Regions from separate parts of the Streptomyces sp. NPDC041205 genome, predicted to be linked through region 1. Evidence: riboswitches for the same ligand, from Rfam matches in the RefSeq annotation. Region 1 holds a riboswitch; the other holds the start of a gene.
The links. A riboswitch is a leader RNA that binds a small molecule or an ion and turns the genes downstream of it on or off. The one in region 1 is predicted to bind S-adenosylmethionine.
Positions count from the first base shown of each region.

Region 1 (3,399 bases):
CGCGCACGCCCACGTCATCGAGGTGCCGGGGCCGAGCGTCGACATCGTCGGCACCGGCGGCGACGGCGCCAAGACCGTGAACATCTCCACCATGTCGGCGATCGTCGTCGCCGGGACCGGCGCGAAGGTCGTCAAGCACGGCAACCGCGCGGCGTCCTCCGCGAGCGGCGCCTCCGACGTCCTGGAGAAGCTCGGTGTGAACCTGGAGCTCACCCCCAGACGGGTGCGTGAGGTCGCCGAGGAGGCCGGGATCACCTTCTGCTTCGCGGTGAAGTTCCACCCCGCGCTGCGGCACGTGGCGCCCGCCCGGCGCGAACTGGGCATCAGGACCACCTTCAACTTCCTCGGCCCGCTCACCAACCCGGCCAAGGTGCGGGCCCAGGCCACCGGTGTCGCCGACGCCCGGATGGCGCCGATCCTCGCCGGTGTCCTCGCCGAGCGCGGCTCGTCGGCGCTCGTCTTCCGCGGTGACGACGGGCTCGACGAGCTGACGACCACGGCCACGTCGCGGGTGTGGGTGGTCCGGGACGGGGGCGTCCGCGAGGAGCCCTTCGACCCCCGGGACGTCGGCATCGACCTGGTCCCGGTCGAGGCGCTGCGGGGCGCCGACGCCTCGTACAACGCGGAGGTCGCGCGGCGGCTCCTGGACGGCGAGACGGGGCCCGTGCGGGACGCGGTGCTCCTGAACTCGGCCGCGGCGCTGGTCGCCCTGGAGCCGGGCGACGGGTCGCTCACGGAGCAGGTGCGGGCGGGGATGGCCAAGGCGGCCGAGGCCATCGACTCCGGGGCGGCGAAGGCCGCGCTCGCGCGGTGGGTGGCGGCCAGCAACCGCTGAGCCCCCCGAGGTGTGGCGCACACCGCAGTCCGGATTCTGGACTGCGGTGTTGCGCGTCCAAGATCGTGTGGCAAGATGCTGCGCAGGTCATGAGCGACAGCGACTAGGCCCCGGCCCGCTGTCCGGCAACCCTCCGTCCGTGGCGGGGTGCCCCGGGTGAAGACCAGGCGGTGGACAGCAAGGTCCGCCGCAAGCGCGGACCCCTCGCGTCACCAGGGGTCCTGGTCGTCGAGGGAGCAGTCTCGTGGTTCAGCGAATGCGCTAGGGCTTCGGCCCCGTTCTGAGAATCCTCCGTCCGGCCCGTGTGCGGCCGTGCGTCGAGGCACCCCCCGTACGCGAAGTGGCCGTCCGGCCGTCGTGCGGGTCCTTCACAGCCATTCCGCCCTGTCCTGCCGGGAGATACCGCCATGTCCGCACGCCCGCACGCCGTCGCCACCGAGTCCGCCACCACCACCGACTCCGCCGACCCCTGCTGTGCCGCACCGCTGCCGGTCCTCGGCCGCGATGTCACCGTCCCCCTCGTCACCGGCGGCGAGGTGACCTACGCCGCGCTCGACTACGCCGCCAGCGCCCCGGCCCTGCAGCGGGTCTGGGACGACGTGGCCGCATACGCGCCGTACTACGGGAGCGTGCACCGCGGCGCCGGATACCTGTCGCAGCTGTCGACCGACCTGTTCGAGAACGCGCGGAAGACCGTCGCCGAGTTCCTGGGCTGCCGCGAGGGCGACCAGGTGGTGTTCACGCGGTCGACCACCGACTCGCTGAACCTGCTCGCCGCCGCCCTGCCCGCCGACTGCCAGGTCTTCGTATTCGAGACCGAGCACCACGCCTCGCTGCTGCCCTGGCGCGACGCCCGCGTCACCTACCTCGACGCCCCGCGCACCCACGACGAGGCCGTCCACACCCTGGAGCGCGCCCTCGCCGACCGCGGCCTCCATGGCCCCGCCCTGGTGTGCGTCACCGGCGCGTCGAACGTCACCGGCGAGCTGTGGCCGGTGCGCGAGCTGGCCGCCGCCGCGCACGCGCACGGCGCCCGCATCGTCCTCGACGCCGCCCAGCTCGCGCCCCACCACCCCGTGGACGTACGGGAGTTGGACGTCGACTGGATCGCCTTCTCCGGGCACAAGCTGTACGCGCCCTTCGGCTCCGGTGTGCTCGCGGGGCGGGCCGACTGGCTGCAGGGCGCCGAGCCGTACCTCGCCGGTGGCGGAGCCTCGCGGAAGGTCGCGCGGCGCACCGACGGGGGAGTGGACGTCGAGTGGCACGACACGGCCGCCCGGCACGAGGCCGGTTCGCCCAACGTCATCGGCGCCTACTCCATCGCCTCCGCCTGCAAGGCCCTGGACGAGGCCGGGTTCGACGCGCTCGTGGAGCGGGAGCGGCACCTGATCGCGAGGGTCACCGAAGGGCTCGCTGCGGTGCCGCAGGTGCGGGTGCTCTCCCTGTTCGGGGACGACGCGCCGCGCGTGGGCGTCATCTCCTTCGTCGTGGACGGCTGGAACAGCTCGCACTTCGCCGCCGCCCTGTCCGCGGAGTACGGCATCGGGGTGCGCGACGGCCTCTTCTGCGCCCACCCGCTCGTGCGCACCCTGCTCGGCGGCGCCCCCGACGAGCCCGGCGAGTGCGGCGCCCCGGAGGCCGCGCCCGGCGAGCGGTCCCTGAACGCGATCCGGGTGAGCTTCGGCGCGGGCACCCCCGACGAGCACGTGGAGCGCTTCGTGCGCGCCGTCCGCGAGCTGGTGACCGACGGGGCGCGCTGGAACTACCGCACGGAGGACGGGCGGTGCGTGCCGGACACCGGCGTGGCGGAGACGGGCGCGGTGGCGGCCGGTGCGGCGCACAGTGCCGTCGCCGGTCCCGCGGACGCCGCCGCTGCCTGACGGCGCAGCCGGGACCCCAGGACGATCATGCGCAGGGCGCGCTCCGTCGCGTCCGTCAGGAACTCGCCGCCCCGGCTCAGCGCCTCCGGGAGTGACACCGGGGCGGGCAGGATCGCGCTGTAGGCGTCCACGCCAAGGTCCCGGACCGCGTGCGCCCCGTCCCCGATGGTGCCCGCGAGCACCAGGACAGGGCGCCCGAACCGCTTGGCGCGCCGGGCCACCTCGGCCGGGACCTTGCCGCGCGGCGTCTGGTGGTCCAGGGCGCCCTCGGCGGTGACGACCAGATCGGCGCGGGCGAGCCGGGCGTCCAGGTCCAGATGGTCCAGGAGCACGTCGAAGCGGGGCAGGAGCCGGGCGCCGAGCGCGGCGAGCCCGGCGCCGAGGCCGCCGGACGCGCCGGTCCCGACGCCGTTGCAGAGGTCGGTGGTGACGTTCAGGTCGCGGGTCAGGACGTACGCCCAGTGTTCGAGGCCCGCCGCGAGCTGCTCGACCTGGGCGGGGGTCGCGCCCTTCTGCGGGCCGAAGACGCGGGCCACGCCGCGCTCGCCGCACAGGACGTTGTGCGGGTTGCAGGCGACGAGCAGCTCGGTGTCCGCGAGGCGCGGGTCGAGGCCGGTGGTGTCGATGTGGTGCAGCCGCATCAGCTCGCGCCCGCCGTACGGCAGTTCCCAGCCGTCCTCGTCC
Region 1 covers NZ_JBVIZH010000001.1:465,669-469,067, reverse strand. The annotation lists gene trpD (anthranilate phosphoribosyltransferase) at 1-835, shown strand, start outside; SAM riboswitch class IV at 921-1,037, shown strand; gene ACZ6BG_RS02115 (aminotransferase class V-fold PLP-dependent enzyme) at 1,243-2,715, shown strand; gene ACZ6BG_RS02110 (glycerate kinase family protein) at 2,598-3,399, opposite strand, start outside.

Region 2 (3,399 bases), on a different contig from region 1:
GTGCACGGCGGCGTCGATGTCGAGCATCCGCACCCCCGGCTCGCCGACCCCGCGCCGCACGGCCTCCCGGTCGCCGTCGCCGAGCGCCGAGCACACCCACAGGGCGTCGGCCTCGTCGCCGATGGCGCTGAGCCCGGAGACGAGCCCGCCGCCGCCGCGCTTGGCGTCGAGCGTCCCGTCGGGGCCGAGGGAGTACGTCACCGGGCCGCGGTTGGACGCGACGAGGACCTGGGCTGCGCCCGCCTGCTGGGAAGCCATGTGCCGAAACCTAGCCGCTCGCGGAAACGCTCAAACGTATGGCCGGGGAACGTCACATCCCTGAGCGGCCCTGCCTGAGACGTCCCCTCCGCGCCCCGCGCGCGAACGGCGGGCGGGCCGTATACGACCTGCCCGCGGCCCCCGGCACAGCCCGCCCGGCGCCCCCGCCCACCCCCTCAGGCCACCCGCCGCTCCGCGTACTCCGCCACCTCCGCCATCGGCGGCCGCTCCTCCGTGTCCACCGCGTACGTCCGCGGCTCGAAGCCGTGCTCGCCGCGGACGAACTGGGTCAGCTCGGGGCGTACGAGATGGGCGCGGGCGAGCCGCAGCTGCGCGGTGCGGTAGATCGCCGCCGCCATCCGGCCGAGCGCCTGCCCGTCCTGGTGCCGGTGCCTGCGCACCCCCACGTCGACCTGCGCGAGCGCGTCCAGGCCCACGGTGTGCAGCGCGTCGACGAGCAGGCCGAGCTCCACGCCGTACCCGACGGGGAAGGGGAGGCGTTCGAGGAGCGACCTGCGGGCCGCGTACTCGCCGCCGAGGGGCTGCACGAAGCCCGCGAGCTGCGGCCAGTGCATGTTCAGCAGGGGCCGCGCCATCAGCTCGGTGACCCGGCCGCCCTGCCCGGCCGTCGCGCCGGACGCCGGGCCGTCGGCCGCGGGGCCGTCGGACACCGTCATCGGGCGGTCGTACATCGCCTTCACGAACTGCACGTCCGGCTCCGTGAGGAGCGGCCCCACGATGCCGGAGACGAAGTCCGCCGAGAACTCCTTCAGGTCCGCGTCGACGAACGCCACGATGTCACCGCGGGTGACCAGCAGGGAACGCCACAGGACCTCGCCCTTGCCCGGCACGGCGGGCAGCCGCGGCAGGATCGCGTCCCGGTGCACCACCCGGGCCCCGGCGGCCGCGGCCACCTCGGCCGTGCGGTCCGCGGAGCCGGAGTCGATCACCACGAGCTCGTCGACGAGCGGCACCCGCTCCATCAGCTCCCTGCGGATCTCGGCGACGATCCCGCCGACCGTCTCCTCCTCGTCGAGGGCGGGCAGCACCACGCTCACCGAGGTGCCGAGGTCACGCTTGGCGGCTGTCAGGGCGCCGGGCGCTCGGTCGGCGACGGACCAGGAACGCCTGCTCAGCCAGCGCTCGACCTCTTCCAGCACGCGCGTCCTCCCGGTTGTGATCCATCTCGCGCATCGGACGACTATCTCAAGGGTCCAAGGCTTCGGTTACAGTCTTGAACAACGCCGGTGACCATCGCATGTCGGGGGTCCCGGGCGTCACAATCGAATACCGCTCATCCAGAGGGGCAGAGGGATACGGCCCGTTGAAGCCCCGGCAACCCTCCAGCCGGTCTCGTCGCCGCGAACGCGCGCCGCGAGGCTCCCGGCTCGGGAAGGTGCCAATTCCGTCTCGTGGCGAGATGCGCCGCGAGGAAGATGAGGAGAAAGGGCCTCGCCTCCATGGCTGTGCAGACTGTCGCCACCACCACGCCTTCCGCGGACACCGTCGATCTCGGACCCGCTTCCGGTCTCTCCTGCCGCGAGTGCGGAACCCGCTTCGACCTCGGCCCCATCTTCGCCTGCGCCGAGTGTTTCGGACCCCTGGAAGTCGCCTACGACCTTCCCCTCGGCGACCCGGAGGGCCTGCGCAAGCGGATCGAGTCAGGACCCGCCAACATCTGGCGGTACGCCCCGCTGCTTCCCGTCCCCGCCGACGTGGCCGACAAGCCGAACCTGAACCCGGGCTGGACCAAGCTCGTCAAGGCCGACAACCTCGCCGCCGAACTCGGCGTCGAGCAGGGCAAGCTGTTCATCAAGGACGACTCGGGCAACCCCACGCACTCCTTCAAGGACCGCGTCGTCGCGCAGGCGCTCGAAGCCGCGCGCGCCTTCGGCTTCACCACCCTGTCCTGCTCCTCCACGGGCAACCTCGCCGGTGCCGTCGGCGCCGCCGCCGCCCGCGCGGGCTTCCGCTCCTGCGTGTTCATCCCGCACGACCTGGAGCAGGGCAAGGTCGTCATGGCCGCGGTGTACGGCGGGGAGCTCGTCGGCATCGAGGGCAACTACGACGACGTGAACCGCTTCTGCTCCGAGCTGATCGGCGACCCGCTCGGCGAGGGCTGGGGCTTCGTCAACGTCAACCTGCGGCCGTACTACGGCGAGGGCTCCAAGACCCTCGCGTACGAGATCTGCGAGCAGCTCGGCTGGCGCCTGCCCGACCAGCTCGTCATCCCCATCGCCTCCGGCTCCCAGCTCACGAAGATCGACAAGGGTCTGAAGGAGCTGATCGCGCTCGGCCTCGTCGAGGACAAGCCGTACAAGATCTTCGGGGCGCAGGCGGAGGGCTGCTCGCCGGTGTCCACCGCGTTCAAGGCGGGCCACGACGTCGTGCGGCCGCAGAAGCCGGACACCATCGCCAAGTCCCTGGCCATCGGCAACCCGGCCGACGGGCCGTACGTCCTCGACATCGCGCGCCGCACGGGTGGCGCGGTGGAGGACGTCGACGACGAGCAGGTCGTCGACGCGATCAAGCTGCTCGCGCGCACGGAGGGGATCTTCGCGGAGACCGCGGGCGGGGTGACCGTCGGCGTCGCGAAGAAGCTGATCGAGGCCGGCCTCATCGACCCCTCGCTCACCACCGTCGTGCTCAACACCGGGGACGGGCTCAAGACGCTCGACGCGGTCGCCGAGACGTCCCAGGCGACGGCCACGATCAAGCCGAGCCTCGACGCGTTCCGCTCCGCGGGGCTTGCCGGTTAGTCGCCGTAGGGCCTGTGGTCCGCTGCCGACCGCGGGTCGTGGTCCGTCCTCGCGCAGTTCCTCGCGCCCCTGACGGGGCGCTCCCCGTCCTCCCCGTACCCCTGAGGTGAACCCATGAGCGTCAACGTCCGCATCCCCACCATTCTTCGCACCTACACCGGCGGCAAGGCCGAGGTCGCCGCCGAGGGGGCGACCCTCGGTGAGGTCATCGCCGACCTGGAGAAGAACCACACCGGTATCGCCGCCCGGGTCCTGGACGACCAGGGCAAGCTGCGGCGGTTCGTGAACGTGTACGTGAACGACGACGACGTGCGGTTCGAGCAGGGTCTGGAGACCGCGACGCCGGACGGCGCCGGGGTTTCGATCATTCCCGCCGTCGCCG
Region 2 covers NZ_JBVIZH010000005.1:75,519-78,917, forward strand. The annotation lists gene ACZ6BG_RS22885 (alpha,alpha-trehalose-phosphate synthase (UDP-forming)) at 1-258, opposite strand, end outside; gene ACZ6BG_RS22890 (glucosyl-3-phosphoglycerate synthase) at 435-1,418, opposite strand; SAM riboswitch class I at 1,550-1,701, shown strand; gene thrC (threonine synthase) at 1,695-3,017, shown strand; gene ACZ6BG_RS22900 (ubiquitin-like small modifier protein 1) at 3,132-3,399, shown strand, end outside.
Region 2: another riboswitch for S-adenosylmethionine. It lies ahead of thrC (threonine synthase); the one in region 1 lies ahead of ACZ6BG_RS02115 (aminotransferase class V-fold PLP-dependent enzyme).